DNA from 3 places in the Nocardioides eburneiflavus genome. Region 2 is predicted to be linked to each of the others. Evidence: predicted binding sites of a transcription regulator. Region 2 holds the regulator's gene; each other region holds the start of a gene.
What was found. The regulator HrcA, encoded in region 2, represses chaperone genes, less so after heat shock. The targets are predictions, from matches to a motif close to TTGGCACTCGNNNNNNNCGAGTGCCAA.
Positions count from the first base shown of each region.

Region 1: groES (co-chaperone GroES) is a predicted target of HrcA. The motif match lies at 2,987-3,013, and genes of this name have one in related genera.
Region 3: groL (chaperonin GroEL) is a predicted target of HrcA. The motif match lies at 4,261-4,287, and genes of this name have one in related genera.

Region 1 is NZ_SRRO01000001.1:2,310,695-2,317,990, forward strand. Features, by position in the region: gene EXE59_RS10865 (glycoside hydrolase family 3 protein) at 1-1,769, shown strand, start outside; gene EXE59_RS10870 (class I SAM-dependent methyltransferase) at 1,783-2,958, opposite strand; gene groES (co-chaperone GroES) at 3,180-3,473, shown strand; gene groL (chaperonin GroEL) at 3,560-5,179, shown strand; gene EXE59_RS10885 (GNAT family N-acetyltransferase) at 5,342-6,223, shown strand; gene guaB (IMP dehydrogenase) at 6,278-7,296, shown strand, end outside.
Region 2 is NZ_SRRO01000001.1:2,991,195-2,998,490, reverse strand. Features, by position in the region: gene EXE59_RS25100 (DUF2695 domain-containing protein) at 1-107, opposite strand, end outside; gene EXE59_RS14110 (Gmad2 immunoglobulin-like domain-containing protein) at 126-1,079, shown strand; gene EXE59_RS14105 (SigE family RNA polymerase sigma factor) at 1,179-1,721, shown strand; gene EXE59_RS14100 (Gmad2 immunoglobulin-like domain-containing protein) at 1,718-2,779, shown strand; gene EXE59_RS14095 (16S rRNA (uracil(1498)-N(3))-methyltransferase) at 2,821-3,561, opposite strand; gene dnaJ (molecular chaperone DnaJ) at 3,566-4,729, opposite strand; gene hrcA (heat-inducible transcriptional repressor HrcA) at 4,726-5,748, opposite strand; gene EXE59_RS14080 (MBL fold metallo-hydrolase) at 5,837-6,700, shown strand; gene EXE59_RS14075 (hypothetical protein) at 6,757-7,110, shown strand; gene EXE59_RS14070 (DUF3097 domain-containing protein) at 7,199-7,296, shown strand, end outside.
Region 3 is NZ_SRRO01000001.1:2,152,450-2,159,745, forward strand. Features, by position in the region: gene EXE59_RS10100 (DUF2157 domain-containing protein) at 1-178, opposite strand, end outside; gene EXE59_RS10105 (SGNH/GDSL hydrolase family protein) at 368-1,207, shown strand; gene EXE59_RS10110 (class I SAM-dependent methyltransferase) at 1,217-2,056, shown strand; gene EXE59_RS10115 (TadE/TadG family type IV pilus assembly protein) at 2,289-2,708, shown strand; gene EXE59_RS10120 (pilus assembly protein) at 2,705-4,171, shown strand; gene groL (chaperonin GroEL) at 4,453-6,081, shown strand; gene EXE59_RS10130 (hypothetical protein) at 6,312-6,875, shown strand; gene EXE59_RS10135 (hypothetical protein) at 6,981-7,296, shown strand, end outside.

The sequences.
Region 1 (7,296 bases), 680 kb from region 2:
CCCTCGCGCTCGTCGCTTCCCTGAGTGCGTGCGAGGGGGAGGGCACGAGCGAGGGAAACGATGCGGACGGGGGTGCGGCGGAGGGTGCCACCTCAGGTGAGCCGACCGGCACGCCCACCGTCCCGCCCACGCCGTCCGAGGAGCTGGGACTCGTGGAGGGGTGGGGCCCCGACCGCTCCGAGCTGGACCTGGCCGCCAAGATCGTCGGCCGGGTGCCTCTGCCGGACCTCGCCGGTCAGGTCATCGTCGCCGACTGGCAGGGGACCGATGCCCCGGTGCGGATGGTGCGAGAGCTGCACCTCGGCGGCGTCATCGCCTTCTCGTCCAACGTCGCGTCCGCCGAGCAGGTGTCGCGCGTCAACAGCACGCTGACGCGCCAGGTGCGACGGAAGTGGCCCCTGTTCCTCGGCGTGGACCAGGAGGGTGGGGTGGTCGAGCGCCTGCGCGGGGCGGCGACCCGGTTCCCGACCTTCATGAGTGCCGGTGCTGCGGGGGATGTCGCGCTCACCGAGCAGGCGTACGCAGCGAGCGGGGGCGAGCTGCGGCGACTCGGGTTCACCGTCGACTTCGCGCCCGACGCGGACGTGACCTCCGGGCCGGGGGATCCGACCATCGGCTCGCGCGCGGCCTCGTCCAGACCGTCCGACGTCGCCGAGCACGTGGTCGCAGCGACCGGCGGGTTCGGTGCGGCCGGCGTGATGCCGGTCGTCAAGCACTTCCCCGGACACGGTTCCGTGCCCGCCGACAGCCACCTGACGCTCCCGGTCCAGACCAAGACGCTGGCCGAGCTCGAGGAGACCGACCTGATCCCGTTCCGCGCGGCCGTCGAGGCAGGCGCGCCGGCAGTCATGGTCGGGCACATCGACGTCCGGGCTGTCGACCCCCGGGTGCCGTCGTCGCTGTCGCGCAAGGTGACGACCGGCCTGCTGCGCGACGTGCTCGGCTTCGGCGGCCTGGTGGTGACCGACTCGCTTGAGATGGCCGCGGTCACTCGCGGCCGTGACCCGCGGCGTACGGCCGTGCAGGCGGTGCGGGCCGGGTCCGACGTCCTCCTGATGCCGCCGTCACCGGCCGTCGCGCGCGCGGCGCTCGTCCGGGCAGTGAGGTCGGGCGCACTGCCGCGCCGTCGCCTGGAGCAGGCCGCGGCGCGGCAGATCGCGCTGCTGGTGCACCTCGCCGACGAGCGGCAGGGCTCGGCCGGCGCGCCCGCCGACGCGTCGCGGGCGCTGTCGGCGGCGGCCGTGACGGTGACCGACGGAGCGTGCACGGGTCGTCTGACGGGCGACACGGTGCACCCGTACGGCGACCCCGGTGCCGTCGGCGTGTTCGCCGCGGCTGCTCGCGGGGCCGGGATGACGGTGCTGCTGCGGCAGGCGCCCCCGTCACGACTCGCGGAGGCGAAGCCGAAGCCGGAGCGGCGGAGGAAGGAGGGCAAGCGGGCGTACACGTTGCGCAAGCGACAGTGGAAGCGCGCGGAGGCGCGACGCGTACGGCGGCTCGCGGCCTGGACCGCACGGGAGGACGCGCGGCTGGCCGTTGGGACAGCCATCGGGTTCACCGGTTACCGAGACGCCCCGGTCGACGGCGAGATCGCCGTCGCCACCGACACCCCGTGGGTGCTCGGGAGGGTCAGCGCGCCCACGCGGATCGCGACCTTCGGGGACACGCCCGCGGCGATGGCCGTCCTGGTCGAGGTGCTCCAGGGCCGGGCGAGAGCGCCCGGCCGGCTCCCGGTCAAGGTCGCCGGGGTCGCGCGCACCGGTTGCTAGGTGCGCTGGCCACTCAGAACGGCTCGACCAGCAGCGCAGTGCCCTGCCCGGCGACCCGCGTGAGCACGAGCGTGGCCTCGTCGTCCCCGCGCAGGGCCAGCCGCTTGCGCAGCTCCTCGGGGACGACCTGCACGCCGCGCTTCTTGATCGTCAGGCGGCCGATCCCGCGCTCCTGAAGGGCCGCCCGGAGCTGCTTCTCGCGGTAGGGCAGCTGCTCGAGCACGCGGTAGCCGCGGGCGAAGGGCGTACGGAAGGAGGCGTCGCTGGTGACGTAGGCGATGTGCTCGTCGACGAGCCCGCCGTCGACCCCGGCGGCCACCGCCGTCACCAGGCCGGCGCGCACCACGGCGCCGTCCGGCTCGTAGAGGAACGCTCCGACCTCGCGTACGCCGGCGCCGGGGTCGTCCTCGTCGGTGAGGGTGGCCAGACCGCGCTCGCCGATGACGGTGGCCCGTCGGTCGGCGGTGGAGAGGTCGGGTGACCAGATGACCGCCTCCTTGACCTCGCCGCCGTCGCTGACCCACTCCGCCTCCGCGCCGGGGGGCACGAGGTCGTGGCCGATGCCCGGAGCGACCTTGACGAGGGCGCGCCGCTGCAACAGGTCGAGCACCCACGGCCACGGGGGTGTCCAGCCCGCCACGTCGAAGACGCGGCCCCGGCCGCCGCGGCGGGCAGGGTCGGCGAAGGCGGCGTCGAAGCCGCTCGGGTCGACCGCGGTGGCGTCGCCCGCCTGGACCGCGCCGGGCAGCCCGAGCGCGTCGAGGTTCGCACGCGCCATCGCGACGCGGACGGGATCGAGGTCGACACCGGCGGCGACGAGGCCGGCGCGGGCGAAGGCGATGAGGTCGCCGCCGATGCCGCAGCCGAGGTCCACGACGCTGCCGCCGGGGACGGCCGCGGCCAGCCGGGCCGCACGGTGGTCGGCGACCCGCGTGCGGGTGGCCTGCTCGAGCGCGTCGGGGGTGAAGAACATCTGGTGGGCGGCGTCGCCGAACTTGGCCACGGCCTTCGCCCGGAGCTGCGCCTGGGTCGTGGCCGCGGCCGCCTTCTCGGCGTCGGGCTCGAAGCGGCGTACGAGAGCGGCGACGCGCACCGGGTCGCCGGCGTGGTCGGCCCAGGCCTGGGCCGCGTGGACGAGCAGGCGACCGCCCTCGGTCGTCCGCAGCCAGTCCAGCGTCTCGATCTCCACGTCGGCATCCTGCCAGCGGGGACACCGGCTAGCACTCGGTTGGTCAGAGTGCTAGCGTCTGTTCTGGCACTCTCGACCCGAGAGCGCCAACGCTCGTGAGCCTGGCACGACCCCCGCGACGGCGTGCCGCCCGGACCGCGAGCCCACGTCCTGGGAGCCCCGGGCAAATCGACCCGGGCTCCTGAAGAATCTCGTGCAGAGAAAGTGGAGGTTGATCCGAAGTGTCGGTCAACATCAAGCCCCTCGAGGACCGCATCGTCGTCCAGACGCTCGAAGCCGAGCAGACCACCGCCTCCGGCCTGGTCATCCCGGACACCGCCAAGGAGAAGCCCCAGGAGGGCGAGGTCGTGGCGATCGGTCCCGGTCGCATCGACGACAACGGCAACCGAGTCCCGCTCGACGTCGCGGTGGGCGACAAGGTCATCTACAGCAAGTACGGCGGCACCGAGGTCAAGTACTCCGGCCAGGAGTACCTGATCCTCTCGGCCCGCGACATCCTCGCCGTCGTCTCCTGACGCACCTGCGCATCCCGGCCGGCCCAGCGCCGGCCGGGATCCGTGCACGTCAGGCCCTGATCAACCCTTCCTAGGAGCACACCCAGATGCCCAAGATCCTGGAGTTCGACGAGAACGCCCGGCGCGCGCTCGAGCGTGGCGTCGACGCCCTCGCCAACGCCGTCAAGGTGACGCTCGGCCCCAAGGGCCGCTACGTCGTCCTCGACAAGAAGTGGGGCGCCCCCACGATCACCAACGACGGAGTGACCGTCGCTCGCGAGATCGAGCTCGACGACCCGTTCGAGAACCTCGGTGCCCAGCTCACCAAGGAGGTGGCCACCAAGACCAACGACATCGCCGGTGACGGCACGACCACCGCCACCGTGCTGGCCCAGGCCATGGTCCACGAGGGCCTGCGCGCGGTCGCGGCCGGTGCCAACCCGATGGGCCTCAAGCGGGGCATGGACGCCGCGGCCGAGGCCGTCGGCGACGCGCTGCGCGAGGCCGCCCGCGAGGTCGAGACCCGCGAGGACATGGCCTCCGTCGCCACGATCTCCAGCCGCGACAGCCACATCGGCGACCTGCTCGCCCAGGCCTTCGACAAGGTCGGCAAGGACGGCGTGATCACGGTCGAGGAGTCCAACACCATGGGCACCGAGCTCGAGTTCACCGAGGGCATGCAGTTCGACAAGGGCTACATCTCGGCCTACTTCGTCACCGACCCGGAGTCGATGGAGGCCGTCCTCGACGACGCCTACATCCTTCTCCACCAGGGCAAGATCTCCTCGATCCAGGAGCTGCTCCCGGTGCTCGAGAAGGTCATCGCGACGGGCAAGCCGCTCTTCATCCTCGCCGAGGACGTCGAGGGCGAGGCGCTCTCGACGCTGGTCGTCAACAAGATCCGCGGCACCTTCAACGTCGCCGCGGTGAAGAGCCCGGCGTTCGGTGACCGCCGCAAGGCGATGATGCAGGACATCGCCATCCTGACCGGCGGCCAGGTCGTCGCCCCCGAGGTCGGCCTCAAGCTCGACCAGGTGGGCCTCGAGGTCCTCGGCCAGGCGCGTCGCGTCGTCATCACCAAGGACAACACCACGATCGTCGACGGCGCGGGCGACGCCACCGCCGTCGAGGGCCGCGTCAACCAGATCAAGGCCGAGATCGAGAACACCGACTCCGACTGGGACCGCGAGAAGCTCCAGGAGCGCCTCGCCAAGCTCGCCGGCGGTGTCTGCGTGATCAAGGTCGGCGCCGCCACCGAGGTGGAGCTGAAGGAGAAGAAGCACCGCATCGAGGACGCCGTCTCGGCGACGCGCGCCGCGATCGAGGAGGGCATCGTCCCCGGCGGTGGCTCCGCGCTCATCCACGCCGTGTCGGTGCTCGAGGGCAACCTCGGCCTGACCGGTGACGAGGCGGCGGGTGTCCGCGTGGTCCGCAAGGCTGCCGACGAGCCGCTGCGCTGGATCGCCGAGAACGGCGGCGTCAACGGCTACGTCGTGACGTCGAAGGTCCGCGAGCTCGGCGTCGGCAACGGCTACAACGCCGCCACCGAGGAGTACGGCGACCTGGTCGCCCAGGGTGTCCTCGACCCGGTCAAGGTCACCCGCTCGGCGCTCGTCAACGCGACCTCGATCGCCGCGATGCTGCTCACGACCGAGACCCTCATCGTGGACAAGCCCGAGGAGGAGGAGCCCGCGGCCGGTGGTCACGGGCACGGCCACGGTCACTGACCGGCCGCTCCACCAGGCTCGTACGGCCCGCTCTGCCACTCCGCCACGTCGGCGGCGGCGGGGCGGGCCGTCGCCATGTCCGTCAGGGTGCCCGTCGTCTCGTGACCTGCGCGTCACGCCTCGTACGATCCCCCGAAACATCTGCCGGCCACGATGGGTCGCATGCTGTGGAGAGTGCGTACGACCCTGGACGACCGACCCGGTGCCCTCGCCGAGCTGACGACCGCCTGCGGGTCCGCCGGCGTGAACATCCTGGGACTCCAGGTGTTCCCCGGCGTCGACCGGGTGACCGACGAGCTCGTGCTCCGTACGCCCGACAGCTGGGACCTCGCCGACCTCGCCGACCTCGTCGAGCGCGCGGGCGGCACCCGCGTGAGCGTGCTCCCGTGCACGGAGGCGGCGCTGGCTGACCAACCCACCCGCTACGTGCTGGCGGCGCGGAGCATCCTGGCCGAGCCGGCGAGCTTCCCCGACGTCGTGGCGCAGCTCTTCGACGCCGAGGCCGACCCGGACGCGACGGGCCTGTCGCCGCTGATGGACGGCATGGACCTCGAGATCGGCGACGTCGTCGTCCAGCTGCGCCGCACGGCGCCCTTCACCGCAGCGGAGCACGCGCGCGGCAGCGCGCTGGCCGAGCTCGTCACGGACGTGCTCGACGCCGCCGCGGTGACCGCGGCGCCCGAGCCGCAGGACGTGTCGACCGACCAGGAGCCGGTCCTGGAGGTGCGGGACGGGGAGGTGCGCGCCGTCGTCGCCGGCGTGGTCGTCGGGCAGGCCACGTGGGAGGGCGACGACAAGCACGCCTGGTACGTCGAGCTGGCGGTCGACCCGGCCTGGCGGCGCCGCGGGATCGGGTCACGGCTACTGCTGGAGACGGCGCGGGTCGCGCGGACCTCCGAGGCCCAGGAGCTCGTGGTGCGGACCGCGGCGGACAACCCTGCCGTGCTGCCGCTCGTCCTCGGCACGGGGCTGCGTGGACGGATCCGGATGGGCAGCGACGACCTCACCGTGCGGATCCCGGTGCGGAGGCTCGCCACGGTGTGACGGGCCTGGCCCAGCCCGTGACCCGGGCCGGGCGCCCCGCCGCGGCACCGTAGAATGTGCCCCGTGGAGATCCCGGAGAAGTTCGCTGCGCTCGGCCTCACCTACGACGACGTGCTGCTGCTGCCGGGGGAGTCCGACCTCGCGCCCAGCGACATCGACACCACCACCCGCCTGACCCGCGAGATCTCGATCCGCGTGCCGCTGGTCAGCGCCGCGATGGACACCGTCACCGAGGCCCGGATGGCGATCGCGATGGCCCGCGAGGGCGGCATCGGCGTGCTGCACCGCAACCTCTCCATCGAGGACCAGGCCCGTCAGGTCGACCTGGTCAAGCGGACCCAGACCGGGATCATCTCCAACCCCGTCACGATCGGCCCCGACGCGACCCTCGAGGAGCTCGACCGGCTCTGCGGCGAGTACCGCGTCTCCGGCCTGCCCGTCGTCGACGTCGACCACCACCTGCTCGGCATCATCACCAACCGCGACCTCCGGTTCACCCCGGTCGCGGAGTGGGCGACCACCAAGGTCGACGAGGTGATGACCCGGGAGGGCCTCATCACCGGACATCCCGGCATCTCCCGCGACGAGGCGACGGTGCTGCTGCGCGCCCACAAGCGCGAGCGGCTCCCGCTCGTCGACGCCGAGGGACGCCTCAGCGGCCTGATCACCGTGAAGGACTTCGTCAAGGGCGAGCAGTTCCCGCACGCGTCGTACGACGCCGACGGCCGGCTGCTCGTCGGCGCGGCCATCGGCTACTTCGGCGACGCCTGGGAGCGCGCCACGACCCTGGTCGAGGCCGGGGTCGACGTGCTCGTCGCCGACACCGCGCACGGCCACGTCCACCTGCTGCTCGACATGGTCCGTCGGCTCAAGACCGACCCGGCGACCCGTCACGTGCAGGTCATCGGCGGCAACGTCGCGACCCGCGAGGGCGCTCAGGCCTTCGTCGACGCGGGCGCCGACGCGGTCAAGGTCGGAGTGGGCCCGGGCTCGATCTGCACGACCCGCGTCGTCACCGGCGTGGGCGTGCCGCAGGTGACGGCCGTGTACGAGGCGTCGCTCGCCACCAAGCC
Region 2 (7,296 bases):
GGGGCGCGCAGGTCGCGGTAGCGGGTCGCGAAGCGCAACGTCGTACAGCACCCGAACGCGGGGACCACCGACAGGGCGGCGTGTGGCCGGCGGTCGGGGCCGTGCATCCAACTACCGTGACCGACATGACCTCCTCCCGACACGTACGCGGCTGGGCGGGCGTGGGCTCGCTGGCCCTCGTCACCGCGCTGGTCCTGACCGGCTGCACCGGTGACGGCACCCGCCCGGCCTCCGACGAGGCGAGCGGGCCCACCGCGACCGATGACGCGCAGTCGTCGGAGTCACCCGCGCAGACGCCGGCCGAGTCCCCCGCCGAGTCCCCGTCGGAGTCGCCCTCGGACTCGGCGGGCTCAGGCACCGCGGTGCCGGTCTACTACGCCGGCGACGGTCCGGGCGGACGTACGGTGCTCTTCCGGGAGTTCCACCGGGTGGAGGGCGACCCGCTGCTCGAGGCTGCCCGCCTGGTCGCCGGCGGCGGTCAGCCCGACGACCCGGACTACCGCACGCTGTGGCCCGGGGTCGAGATCTCCTCGGTCACCGCGACCGACGGCGTGCTCCTGGTGGAGATCCCTTCCGACGGCTTCACCCAGCGCCCCGACGGGATGACCAGGCGTGACGCCCGGCTCGCCCTCCAACAGCTCGTCCACACGCTGCAGGGCGTCCAGCAGGAGCGCGTGCCGGTCCAGGTCGCGCGCGAGGGCGACGCTTCCCTCTTCGGGCTCCCGACCACGATGCCCTTCGAGCAGGCCAGCCCACTCAAGACCCTCAACCTCGTGAACATCACGTCGCCGGAGGAGGGCGCGACGGTCACCGACGACGTCCTGACGGTGACCGGGGTGGCCAACTCCTTCGAGGCATCGGGCCCGTGCCGGCTACTGGTCGACGGCGTCGAGATGGTGCTCCAGGGCTACCAATCGGAGGGCTGGATGGAGGACAGGCTCTTCCCGTTCGAGGTGGAGTTCCCCCTCGAGGGCATCCGCGGCGAGGTCGTCGTGCAGTGCGAGACCGACGACCCGTCCGGCGGCGCCGAGGGCGACGGCCCGGCGGTCGACACGAAGACGATCCACGTCGCTGGGTGAGGACGTCGCGCAGCGACCGTCTCGAAACCTGCGTCAACCGGGGCGCGGCCTGGGGCGTCCCACTGCATGACCATCCTGACCGGACGACGAGGGAGGCCCGTGACCGAGTCCCAGCCCTCAGTCCCCGGCCTCGTCGGGGCTGACGCCGACGCGGCGGTGGAGCAGCTCTACGCCGCCCACTGGCGCCAGCTCGTCCGCCTCTCCGTCCTGCTGGTCCACGACCAGGCGTCGGCCGAGGACGTCGTGCAGGACGCGTTCGTCGCGATGCACGGGAAGTGGTCGCGGCTGCGCGACCCCGACAAGGCGCTCGCCTACCTGCGCCAGGCCGTGGTGAACCGCTCCCGCTCGGCGCTGCGGCACCGCGTGGTCGTCGAGCGCCACGCTCGGAACACTCCGCACGGCGACGCCGTCGTCGACGGCCCGGGACTCGGCGGGTCACGCCGCGACGCCGTGCAGCAGGCGCTGCGCCAGCTCTCGGACCGGCAGCGCGAGGTGCTCGTGCTCCAGCACTACCTGGACTGGTCGGAGGCGCAGGTCGCCGATGCGCTCGGCATCACCCGCGGCGCGGTCAAGGCACACGCACACCGGGGACGCGCGGCCCTGCGCGACCTCCTCGGTGACTGGTGGGAGGACGAGTCATGAGCGAGCGGATCACGGACCTGCTCCACGAGGTCGCCGACGGCGTCGAGCCGGGTGAGCGGCTCGACGCGATCCGTGCGGCGACCGGCGTACGTCGTCCCGGCCGCGGCTGGTGGGCCGCCGGTGGCGTCGGGCTGGTCGCGGCGTCGGTGGTGACGGCGCTGGCGCTGGGCACGGGAGGTACGCCGCAGAGCACCGAGCCTCCCCCCGCCGAGCAGGCCACGACGCCTGCGCCCGCGCCCGACGGGTCCGGCTCGTTGCAGGAGCGGAAGGAACGCCTCGAGGAGATGCGTCGCGCTGCCGAGGCCGAGAACGGCGGGTCGACGACCACCGTCGCCGCCTACTACGCGGGCGACACCCCGGACGGCCTCCGGCTCTACCGGGAGTTCCGGAGGGTGGAGGCGGGCGATCCGTTCGGCGCGGCCGTTGCGGCACTGTCCCTGCCGCCGGAGGATCCCGACTACGCGAACCTGTGGCCGGCCGATGCGATCCAGACGATCTCCTTCGACGGCGTCGGGGACGACGGCGTGATCGGCGTGACGGTGGACCCGGCCCACCGGGAACGCCCGGCGGGCATGACCGAGGCCGAGGCCGCGGTCGCGATCGAGCAGGTGGTCCGCACCGTCCAGGCCGCAGCCCGGGCGCGGGCGGCCGTCCAGTTCTTCTCCGGCGGAAACCCGATCGACCAGGTCCTCGGCGTCCCGACCTCCGAGCCGCTGTCGCCGGGTTCCGACCTCGCCGTCCTCGCCCACGTGTCGCTGTCCAACCCCTCCGAGGGACTGCTCGTCGACAACGACCACCCGTTCACGGTGACCGGCGTCGGCAACTCGTTCGAGGGCAACATCGTCACCCGCATCCAGCGCTTCTCCGACGCGGGGGAGGTCGTCGCCGAGGAGCCCGCCATCGCCGGGACCTACGAGGACCGCCTCTTCCCGTTCGAGGTGACCTTCGACCTCACGGCCGTGCCACCGGGCGACTACCTCGTGGTCTCACGGACCGACGACCCGTCGGGCGAGGGTCGCGTCCACGTCGACGATCGCCGGATCACCATCGTCGACTGATCGCGGGCGGTCCATCGGTGGTCGCGGCGCGAGAACAGGGGCTAGCCCCAGCGGGGCGTACGCGCGAGCAGCGCGGCGACCGCGGCGACGCCGGCGGTCGACGTGCGCAGCACCTCGGCGCCGAGGCGTACGGAATGCGCGCCGGCGTCGGCGAGCGCAGCCAGCTCGTCGGGGGCGATCCCGCCCTCCGGGCCGACGACGACCACGATGCGACCGGACGCGGGGACGTCGAGCGAGCTGAGCGGGAGGGTGGCGTCCTCGTGGAGGACGACGGCGAGGTCGGCCTCGGCGACGAGTGCGGCGAGGTCGGCGGTCGAGGCGAGCGGGGTGACGGTCGGGAGCCACGAGCGGCGCGACTGCTTCGCGGCCTCGCGGGCGGTGGCCTGCCACTTGGCGTGGGACTTCGCGGCCCGCTCGCCCTTCCAGACGGCGACGGATCGCGACGCGGCCCACGGGACGACGACGTCGATCCCGACCTCGGTCAGCACCTCGACGGCCAGCTCGCCGCGGTCGCCCTTGGGCAGCGCCTGGACCACCGTGAACGCCGGCTCGGGGCGTCCGTCACGCGTCATCCCCGCGACGGTGACGGTGAAGACCCGCTTGCCGGTCGAGGCGACGCTGCCGGTGACCGAGGTCCCGAGGCCGTCGGTGAGCACGACCTGCTCCCCCTCGCGCAGTCGGCGCACGGCGACGGCGTGGTGGGCCTCGTCGCCGGTGACCTCGACGAGCGAGCCCACCGACACGTCGGCCAGGGACTCCACGAGGTGGACCGGCAGGGACACGGGCTCAGCCCTGGAAGGCGTCGCGCAGGCGTCCGAACATCGACTTGTGCGGAGCCTCGACCTGGCCGTCGGGCGACTCCTCGCCGCGGATCGCCGCGAGCTCGCGCAGCAGCTCCTCCTGGCGCGGGTCGAGGCGGGTCGGGGTGTCGACGGAGATGCTGACCACCAGGTCTCCGCGACCGCCGCGCAGGCTGGGCACCCCGAAGCCGCGGATCACCTGCTCGCTGCCCGACTGGGTGCCCGGGCGGACCTCGAGGTCGTAGGTCGTGGCCGTCTCCGAGCCCTCGGACGTCGGCAGGTCCGCCTCGAGCAGCGGCAGCGTCAGCTGGGTGCCGAGCGCGGCCGCCGTCATCGGCAGCGAGATCGTGGTGTGGAGGTCGCTGCCGTTGCGGGTGAAGGTCGGGTGCGGTGCGACGTGGATCTCGACGTAGAGGTCACCGGCGGCACCGCCGCCGGGACCGACCTCGCCCTGGCCGGTGAGCTGGACGCGGGTGCCGTGGTCGACGCCGGCGGGGATCTTCACCGTCAGGGTGCGACGCGACCGGACCCGGCCGTCGCCGGAGCACTCGCGGCACGGGTCGGGGATGATCGAGCCGTAGCCGCGGCAGGCCGCGCACGGGCGGAGCGTACGGATCTCGCCGAGGAACGAGCGCTGCACGACGGCGACCTCGCCCTGGCCGTGGCAGGTCTCGCAGGCGGTGGGCTTCGTGCCCGGCGCGGTGCCCTCGCCCTCGCACGCCTCGCAGCGCAGCGCCGTGTCGACCTTGAGGTCGCGGGTGACGCCGAAGGCGGCCTCGGCGAGCTCGACGTCGAGGCGGATCAGGGCGTCCTGGCCGCGACGTGCCCGCGAGCGCGGGCCGCGCGACTGACCGGCGCCCGGAGCCCCGCCGCCGAAGAACGCGTCCATGATGTCGGTGAAGCTGAAGCCCTGCCCGGCGCCACCGAAGCCCTGGCTGAACGCGTCGCCGCCGCGGTCGTACGCCGCGCGCTTGCCGGGGTCGCTGAGCACCTCGTAGGCGCGGGAGACGTCCTTGAAGCGCTCCTGCGTGGCCGGGTCCGGGTTGACGTCCGGGTGGAGCTGCCGCGCGAGCTTGCGGTAGGCCTTCTTGATGTCGTCGGCGCCGGCGTCACGCGAGACGCCGAGGATCTCGTAGGGGTCCTGGGTCACTGGTTTCCTTCATCGAGGATCCGGGAGACGTAGCGCGCGACCGCGCGCACGGCTGCCATGGATCCGGGGTAGTCCATGCGGGTGGGGCCGACGACGCCGAGGGAGCCGAGGTGGAACTCCTGCGGGCCGTATCCGGTGGCCACGACGCTGGTGGCCGCGAGCTCGGAGTAGGGGCCCTCGTGGCCGATGCGCACGGTGAGGGCGTCGGTGCCCGACTCCCCGAGGAGCTTGAGCAGCACGACGTGCTCCTCGAGCGCCTCGAGCAGCGGCCGGACGGCGGTGTCGAAGTCGCCGTAGCGGGCGAGGTTGGCGGTGCCGCCGACCGCGACGCGCTCGTCGTTGCGGTGGTCGGACATCGCCTCGGTGAGCACGCCCACGATGGCGCGGGCCGAGTCGGCGTGCGCGGGGCGTACGGCGTCGGGCAGGTCGCCGAGCGCGGCCGCGGCGGCCGCGATCTGCACGCCTGCGCAGGCCTGGTTGACCGCGACCCGCAGCTCGGCGAGGTCGGTGTCGACGATCGCCTCGTCGAGCTCGACGAGGCGCTGCTCGACCCGGCCGGTGCTGAGGATCAGGATCACCATCACGCGGGTCGACGTCAGCAGGACGAGCTCGATGTGGCGGACCGTGGACCGCGAGAGCGTCGGGTACTGGACGATCGCGACCTGGCGGGTCAGCTGGCTCAGCAGGCGCACCGACTTCTGCACCACGTCGTCGAGGTCGACGGCGCCGTCGAGCAGCGTCGAGATCGCCCGCCGCTCGGCGACGCTCATCGGCTTGAGGGTGGCGAGCTTGTCGACGAAGAGCCGGTAGCCCTTGTCGGTCGGGACCCGGCCGGCACTCGTGTGGGGCTGGTGGATGTAGCCCTCGTCCTCGAGCGCCGCCATGTCGTTGCGGACGGTGGCCGGCGAGACACCGAGGCCGTGCCTCTCGACGAGCGCCTTGGAGCCGACGGGCTCCTCGGTGGCGACGTAGTCCTCCACGATCGCGCGGAGCACGTCGAGCTTGCGGTCGTCCACCATCGAGCCCCTCCTCTGCACGTCGGATCCGGTTGTTGGCACTCGTTCGCCCGGAGTGCCAACTCTACAAGGGAACCGTAGGCTCCCGGGCATGCCCGACTCCACTCCCCGCTTCACCGAGGTCGCGCCGCGGGTGTGGGTGGCGCACTACGACTGGATGCACGTCAACATCACGCTCGTCGGCGGCTCCGACGGCCTGCTGATGGTCGACACGCACGGCTCCGCCGCCGAGGCCCGCCGGGTCGCCGACGACGTACGCCGCCTGGGCGCGGGACCGTTGACGGGCCTGGTCAACACCCACGAGCACTGGGACCACCACTTCGGCAACGCCACCATGGTCGAGCAGCTCGGCGACGTGCCGATCCACGCCACCGACTGGGCGGCCGAGCACATGGAGGTCTCGGCCCGCCACACGTTCGCCCGCTACGAGCAGGACCTCGACGACCCGCGCCGCGAGGAGATCCTCGCGACGACCCTGCGCCTGCCCACCCACACGTTCTCCTCGGCGGTCCAGCTGGACCTCGGGGACCGCGCCGTCGAGCTGATCCACCCCGGCCGCGGGCACACGGCCGGCGACCTCGTCGTACGCGTGCCCGACGCGGACGTGCTGCTGGGCGGCGACCTGGTCGAGGAGTCCGACCCGCCCTTCATCGGCGGCGACTCGTGGCCCCTGGAGTGGCCGACGACGCTCGACCTCGTGCTCGGGCTGATGACCGACGCCACGGTCGTGGTCCCCGGGCACGGCAATGTCGTCGACAAGGCCTTCGTGCAGGACCAGCGCGTCGACCTCGGCGTGATCGCCGAGACGATCCGGGACCTGGCCTCCCGCGGCGTCCCCCGGTCGCAGGCGCTCGCGCAGGGCGAGTGGCCGTGGGACCCGGCGCTGCTGGAGAGCGCCGTACGCCTCGGCTACGAGCACCTGCCGCGCAGCCAGAAGCGCCTCCCCCTGGTCTGAGCCGTCCCACCCCCACGGGGCTGGCCCGGTGCGGGCCGGATGGGTAGGACTGGCACATGACCGAGAACAGCGAGTCCCAGACCGACAACCCCGAGTCGACCGACACGCCCAAGGCCGGGAGCGGCACGAGCCCCGCCGACTCCGACCACTCCGGCGACTCCGCGGCGCCCGACGACGCGAGCCTCGGCGGCATCTCCGACGACCAGCTCCCCGAGGACCTCCAGCCCGGCGAGGACAACCCGCTGGCCGAGCCCCTCGACCCGGACGCGGAGGAGACCAAGAGCCGCGAGGAGCTCGAGATGGACGCCACCCAGGAGGACCTCGGCAACGACGACGGCGCGAGCCAGGCGCCCACCCAGGGCGACGGTGCCGGCGACACCCCCGCCGGTGACTCCTCCGACGAGGAGTGAGCCGACGAGGAGTGAGCCGACGAGGGGTCATGGGTACCGCACGGCGTGCCACCACCGTCTCGAGCCGTCGGCCGCCTAACGTGGACCGGTGCCTCAGGATCGCTACGGAACCGACGTCCTCTCCGGCGACTGGCGTGTCCCCAGGAACGGTCGCGCCACCGAGATGCCCACCGAGCTCGGCATGGT
Region 3 (7,296 bases), 840 kb from region 2:
GGGTGTGCTGCTCGGCGGGGTAGCGGGACGAGACGCGCGTCGAGATGCGGGTCGCCTGCTCGTCGCTGATGATGCCCTGCGAGGTCCAGTCGGCGAGCTCGGCACGCAACCAGTCGAGCTGGCGCGGGGTGACGGGGCGGGTGGCGAGGGACGTGCCCCGGGCAGAGGTGTCGGTCATCGCGGGGTCCCCTCGAGGTTGTCGGGGGAGCGCAGCGGAGGAGAACAACGTCGTGGGGTGCTCATGCTTCTAGCGTTCTCCTGCCGGGCCGGCTTGTCCTGAGTACATCGACCCATCTGTGCCGTGCCGTTGGGCCACGCGTCGCGCCCGGTTGCGCAGGCGTTCAGGTCGCTGTGGTCTACAGGTGGGGTGGCGAGCAAGCACCTGACCCGGGCCGGCGTCGCGCTGGCCGTCCTCGGCATCGTCGCGGGAGGCACGGCGTACGGCGCACACGAGCTGCTGCACCGCCAGGCCGCACAGGCGCGGCGCCGGATCGGCAAGCCGCTCGGCGAGGACCCCCCGCCAGCTGACCGGCACTGGAAGAAGAAGTACGGCGCGCCGGTCGACCTGCTCCTCCTCGGCGACTCCGTCGCGGCCGGGCTCGGGGCGGAGAAGCCGAAGCACACGCTGGGCGGGCGGCTCGCCCGCGGGATCGCCGTCGGCGCCGAGCGCTCGGTGCGGCTGCGGACGGCGGCGGTCGTCGGCTCCGAGAGCAGCGTGCTCGCCGCGCAGCTGGCCTCCCTGCCCCCGGCGTACCGCCCGGACGTGGCGGTGATCGTCGTCGGTGGCAACGACGTGACCCACCGGGTGCCCGTCGCGGAGTCCGTACGCCACCTCGCCGAGGCGATCGACCACCTGCGCGCGCGAGGGGCGGAGGTGGTGGTCGGCACGTGCCCCGACCTCGGTGCGCTGCGCCCGGTGCCGCAGCCCCTGCGTGCCCTGGGGTCGCGGGCGTCCCGCCAGCTCGCGGACGCCCAGCGTGCGGTCGCGCTGGAGCGCGGGGCGCGCGTGGTCTCGCTCGGGGACGTGGTCGGGCCGTTCTTCATCACCAACCCCGACGAGATGTTCAGCCTGGACCGGTTCCATCCGAGCGCCCACGGCTACAAGCGCACCGCCAAGGCCATGCTGCCCTCGGTCCTCGCCGCCCTCGGCGTGGTGGAGGAGGTGCCGTTCGGGCACCACGCGCCGGGGGTCCGCGGGTCAGGCTAGGGTTCCCGGGTGCGCACCACTGCTCGACGAGCCGGCCAGGCCGTCAAGAAGGCGGCCCGCAAGGCCGGCCGGATGCAGGCATCCTCGGGGGCCGAGGTCGTCGAGCCTCCCGCCGATCCCAGGGCCGAGCGTCGCCGGCGCCTGCTCGCGAGCAACCTGACCGAGCTCGCCATCGAGTTCCGCACCGACAAGTGGGGCGTCCACCGCTACACGCCCCACTACGAGCGCCACCTCGAGCACCTGCGCGGTGAGTCGTTCACCCTGCTCGAGCTCGGCATCGGCGGCTACAAGAAGCGCCGGAGGAGCGGTGCCTCGATGAAGATGTGGCGCTGGTTCTTCCCCAAGGCCCGCATCGTCGGCCTCGACATCGAGGACAAGACCTGGCTGACCCGGGGGCACATCCACGCCTACCACGGCGACCAGACCGACCCGGAGGTCCTCCGGCGGATCATCGACGAGCAGGGCGCGCCGCTGGTGGTCATCGACGACGGCAGCCACATCCCTGCCCATGTGCGCGAGTCGTTCAGGATCCTCTTCCCGCTGCTGCCCGACGGCGCGATCTACTGCATCGAGGACATCCAGACCTCCTACTGGCCGGCCTGGGGCGGAGAGCTCGACCCGCGGGCACCGGGGACCTCGATGGACCTGGTGAAGGACCTCGTCGACGGCCTCAACCACGAGGAGTTCCTCCTCGAGGGCTACGAGCCGACCTACACCGACCAGTGGGTCCGTGCCGTCCACTGCTACCACAACCTCGTGATCATCGAGAAGGGCGACAACCGGGAGGGCAGCAACCGCGACGACGTCGCGCACGAGCTCTACGGCTCCTCGGAGCTCCCCGAGGGATGACGGTCCTCCGTCGCCGCGCGGAGGCGTACGCACGCCTGAACCGGCCTGTCTAGACAGGTCGGCAAACAAATCCCCACAACGTCGATAAGGGTGGCCTCACCCCCGCTAGGTTGCCCCTGTTCTGCCTGCGCTGGGGGGTGCGGGCAGGGCCGGTGATCCGACATCCGTGCCGGGTCACCGTCACAACCTTCGCGACGCCTCGAGGGCGTCGCACCTGCGGGAGGAAATAGTCATGCCCTTTTCACGCCCACGCGCGGAGCGCGGAGCGGCGGCTGTGGAGTTCGCACTCGTCGTGCCGCTCCTGCTGGCGATCGTGTTCTCGATCATCGACCTCGGGTTCGCGATCAACCGCTACACCGTGCTCAACAACGCCACCCGGGAGGGAGTGCGCGCCGCCAGCCTCAGCGCCAGCAGCAGCGAGGTCGACGCGGTCGTCAACGACTCGCTGGCCGACCTCGAGGGGACGGTGACGGTCCAGGTGTCCTGCGAGACTCCGCTGGGCGGCAACTGCGGGTCCTGGGACGCCGACCACACGACCGGCGGTGTCGCCGTGGTGACCGCGACCTACGAGCATGCGTGGCTGACGCCGATGGGCAAGGCGCTGTCCTCGAGCCTCACGCTGTCCAAGACCAGCAAGATGAGGATCGAGTGAGCGCGCTGCGGGCGCGCAGGAGCGGCGAGCCGGACGAGACCGGCGCGGTCGCGATCGTCGTCGCCCTCCTCGCCGTCGTGATGTTCGGCTGCGCCGCCCTCGCCGTGGACATCTCGTCCCTCGCCATGGAGCGCCAGCGACTCCACGACCACGTCGACTCCGCCGCGCACGCTGGAGCCTTCGAGCTGCCGGCGAGCGGCACCAGCGCCAAGACGTGGGCGGTCACCATGGCCAAGACCCAGGACGCCGGGATGACGCCGGACACTGAGCTCTTCTGCGTGGTCGCCTCGACGGGGGCCAGCAGGCAGGTCGCCTCGGGGCAGATCCCCGCGACGTGCGACCCGGGGACCTACTCCAGCTCACAGGTGCGGTGCAACACGAAGATCTGCTCGATCCCGTGCCCCGTCACCGCCCGGTGCAACACCATCACGGTGAGCGACTCCAAGGTCGTCGACTTCGACTTCGCGCCGGTGATCGGGCGCGACGAGGGCTCGACCGGCTCGGTGTCGTCGTCGGCGTGCCGGGGCTCGTGCGGCGAGACCCTGCCCAACCCGATGGACATCGTCTTCATGGCCGACCGCACCACCAGCATGGCCGAGGACGACCGCGAGGACATGCAGGCCGCGATCATCGACAGCCTGGGGGTGATGGACCCGACCCTGCACTACGTCGCGTTCGGGGCGATGCACAAGAGCAAGGCCACCTCGTCGTGTGCCACGGCGGCCACGACCGCCTCGGACGGGCCCAAGGGCGGCAAGTGGATCGCGATCGACTTCAGCAACGACTACAAGGCCAACCGCGACGCGCCGATCAGCTCGAGCAGCAAGCTCGTCACGGGCGTCAGGTGCATGCCGAACGGTGCCGTGCCCGGCCTGTCCACCGGCAGCTACGGCACCCACCTCGCCTCGGCCCTCAAGGGGGCCTCGCGCTACCTGCTCGGCCTCGACCCCAACAACCTCGGGTCGTTGCCCAAGCGCCCGGGGACGGCGAAGAAGGTGCTGATCTTCGAGACCGACGGTCAGCCCGACGAGCTCCTCGAGGAGGGCAGCACGTCGATCACGAGCTCGGGCGACATCGGGGCCGGGCGCAACTCCTACGGCAACGGCAAGGGCAAGAAGGGCTGCGACAACCTGACCGCGGTGGCCGAGCAGGCCAAGGCGCGCGGCGTCACGGTGCTGGTCATCGGCTTCGGTGACGCGCGGTCGGCGTCGTGCGAGAAGCCCGGCGGCCGTACGCCTCGCTCGCCCTGGGTGCGCGACTACCTGGCCGCTGCCGCCTCGCCGACGCCGTCCGGCACCCCGAGCAAGGCGGACAGTGACTGCTCGACCTCCGCCGAGCGCGTGGCCGAGAACAAGGACGGCGACTACTTCTACTGCGCCGCCAGCGGCACCGAGCTGGGGCCGATCTTCGCGACGGCGGTCAACGCCGTCACGGAGAGCATCAAGCTCATCCAGATGCCCTGACCGGGAGGGGCCGGGGAGGGACCGCGGGAGGGGGGTGGAGCAGCGCCGACACGGGGCGGTCGCTGCTCCACCCCGGGTTCGTGGACGCGTTTGCACTCTCATGGTGCGAGTGCTAAACATGACGCTGGCACTCTCGTCATGAGAGTGACAACGACCCAGGTGACGCTGAGGTCCGCAGAAGCCGACGGGAATGGATCGCCGGCGGAGCGGATCGTCCGTCGCGGGCAGCCCGCCGGGAGTCGTACCCACAGAACTCACGTCGACAGGAATCGCGAAGAGTTATGCCGAAGCTGATTGCTTTCAACGAGGAGGCCCGCCGCGGCCTCGAGCGGGGTATGAACACCCTCGCCGACGCGGTCAAGGTCACCCTGGGCCCCAAGGGCCGCAACGTCGTGCTGGAGAAGAAGTGGGGCGCCCCCACGATCACCAACGACGGTGTCTCGATCGCCAAGGAGATCGAGCTGGAGGACCCCTACGAGAAGATCGGCGCCGAGCTGGTCAAGGAGGTCGCCAAGAAGACCGACGACGTCGCCGGTGACGGCACGACGACGGCCACTGTCCTGGCCCAGGCCATGGTGCGCGAGGGTCTGCGCAACGTCGCGGCCGGCGCCAACCCGATGGGTCTCAAGCGCGGCATCGAGGCCGCCGTCGCCGCCGTGTCCGAGCAGCTGCTCAGCATGGCCAAGGACGTCGAGACCAAGGAGCAGATCGCCTCCACCGCGTCGATCTCCGCCGCTGACACCACCGTCGGCGAGATCATCGCCGAGGCGATGGACAAGGTCGGCAAGGAAGGCGTCATCACCGTCGAGGAGTCCAACACCTTCGGGCTGGACCTCGAGCTGACCGAGGGCATGCGGTTCGACAAGGGCTACATCTCGGCCTACTTCGCCACCGACCTCGAGCGCATGGAGGCCGTGCTGGAGGACCCCTACGTCCTCATCGCCAACTCCAAGGTGTCGACGGTCAAGGACCTGCTGCCGCTGCTGGAGAAGGTCATGCAGTCCGGCAAGCCGCTGCTGATCATCGCCGAGGACGTCGACGGCGAGGCGTTGTCGACCCTGGTCGTCAACAAGATCAAGGGCACCTTCCGCTCCGTGGCCGTCAAGGCCCCGGGCTTCGGTGACCGCCGCAAGGCCATGCTGCAGGACATCGCGATCCTCACCGGTGGCCAGGTGATCTCCGAGGAGGTCGGCCTCAAGCTCGACACCGCCGGTCTCGAGCTGCTCGGCCAGGCGCGCAAGGTCGTCATCACCAAGGACGAGACCACCATCGTCGAGGGTGCCGGCGACCAGGGCCAGATCGAGGGCCGGGTCAACCAGATCCGCGCCGAGATCGAGAAGTCGGACTCCGACTACGACCGCGAGAAGCTCCAGGAGCGCCTCGCCAAGCTGGCCGGCGGCGTGGCCGTCATCAAGGTCGGCGCGGCCACCGAGGTCGAGCTCAAGGAGCGCAAGCACCGCATCGAGGACGCCGTCCGCAACGCCAAGGCAGCGGTCGAGGAGGGCATCGTCGCCGGCGGTGGCGTGGCGCTCGTCCAGGCTGCGGCCACCGCGTTCGACAAGCTGGACCTGGTTGGCGACGAGGCCACCGGCGCCAACATCGTGCGCGTCGCCACCTCGGCCCCGCTCAAGCAGATCGCCATCAACGCCGGCCTCGAGGGCGGCGTCGTGTCGGAGAAGGTCGCCAACCTGGAGCCGGGCCACGGCCTCGACGCCGCGACCGGTGAGTACGTCGACATGATCGCCGAGGGCATCATCGACCCGGCGAAGGTCACCCGCTCGGCGCTGCAGAACGCTGCGTCGATCGCCGCGCTGTTCCTCACCACCGAGGCCGTCGTGGCCGACAAGCCCGAGAAGGCGCCGGCCATGCCCGGCGGCGACATGGGCGGCATGGGCGGCATGGACTTCTGATCGGCCAGCCGGGCGCGCTTGCGCGACCGGATCGTCCACGCCCCACACAGCACCACCAGCAGGGTCCCCGCTCCGGCGGGGGCCCTGCTGCCATGTCGGGGCGATGGGGGAGGCGTACGGTCCGGGCCGCCGCGCGTGCGGCGGGTCTGGTCCCTGGATCGCGCGTACGAGGGCCACGACCGCCGCACGTGCGCGCGTCGCGCCCGCGGACCCACTGGTAGGAATGCCGCATGCGCCTTCCCGTTCCCGGCCCCCGTGACGTGCTGTCCGCCCTCGAGCGAGGCGGTGACCAGGTCGAGGCCCTGCTCGGTGCGGTCCCGCGGGCACTGGCGCTGCTCGACGACGCCGAGCGGCTCCTCGTCCGTGCCTCGGCCGCGATCGAGCGGGTCCGCGAGGTCACCGAGGCGGCCAACGTCGTCGTCGTACGGGCCGGCGGCGTCGTGGACGACGCAGGCGTCCAGATTGGTCGCGTCACCCACCTGGTCGACGAGCTCGAGCCGTCCCTGCTCCGGCTGCAGCCGACGCTCGAGACCCTGGCCGACACGACGCACCCCGACGAGGTGAAGGCGCTCGTCCGGCTCGTCGACCACCTGCCCGAGCTGACCGCGCGGGTGGAGGGCGACGTGATCCCCGTGCTCACGACGCTTGGCACGGTGGCGCCCGACATGCACGACCTCCTGACCGTGGCGCGCGAGCTCAACGACATGCTCGCCAAGATCCCGGGGATGGGGCGCATCAAGCGCCGCGTCGACGAGGAGGAGGGCGAGGACCTCACCGAGGAGACGGTGAAGTGAGGGGGGTCGAGCAGCGGAACCCGCCCAGTGCCCCACCCGTCCCACTGATGGACGACCCGGGCACCACCTGCCCGACGCACGCCGACTGACGAAGGGACGCCAGCCATGAGCCGACACGAGAGCCGATTCCGCACCTCCCGCCTGCTCCCGGGCCTCGCAGCAGTCGTCGCCCTCGCGGTCTCCGGCTGTGGATCGGCCGAGGACACGGCGATGCCCGCCGACCCTGCCGCCAGCGACACCTCGAGCCCGTCGGGCGACGAGACCCTCGCCCTGACCGCCGACGGGTCGGCGACCGCCAAGTGCGCGATGCCGTCCGCGGAGATCCTCGCCACCTTCGACACCGCCTTCGAGGGCACGGTGACGTCGATCGACGACGGCACCGTCACCCTCGAGGTCGATCGCTGGTACGCCGGCGACGAGG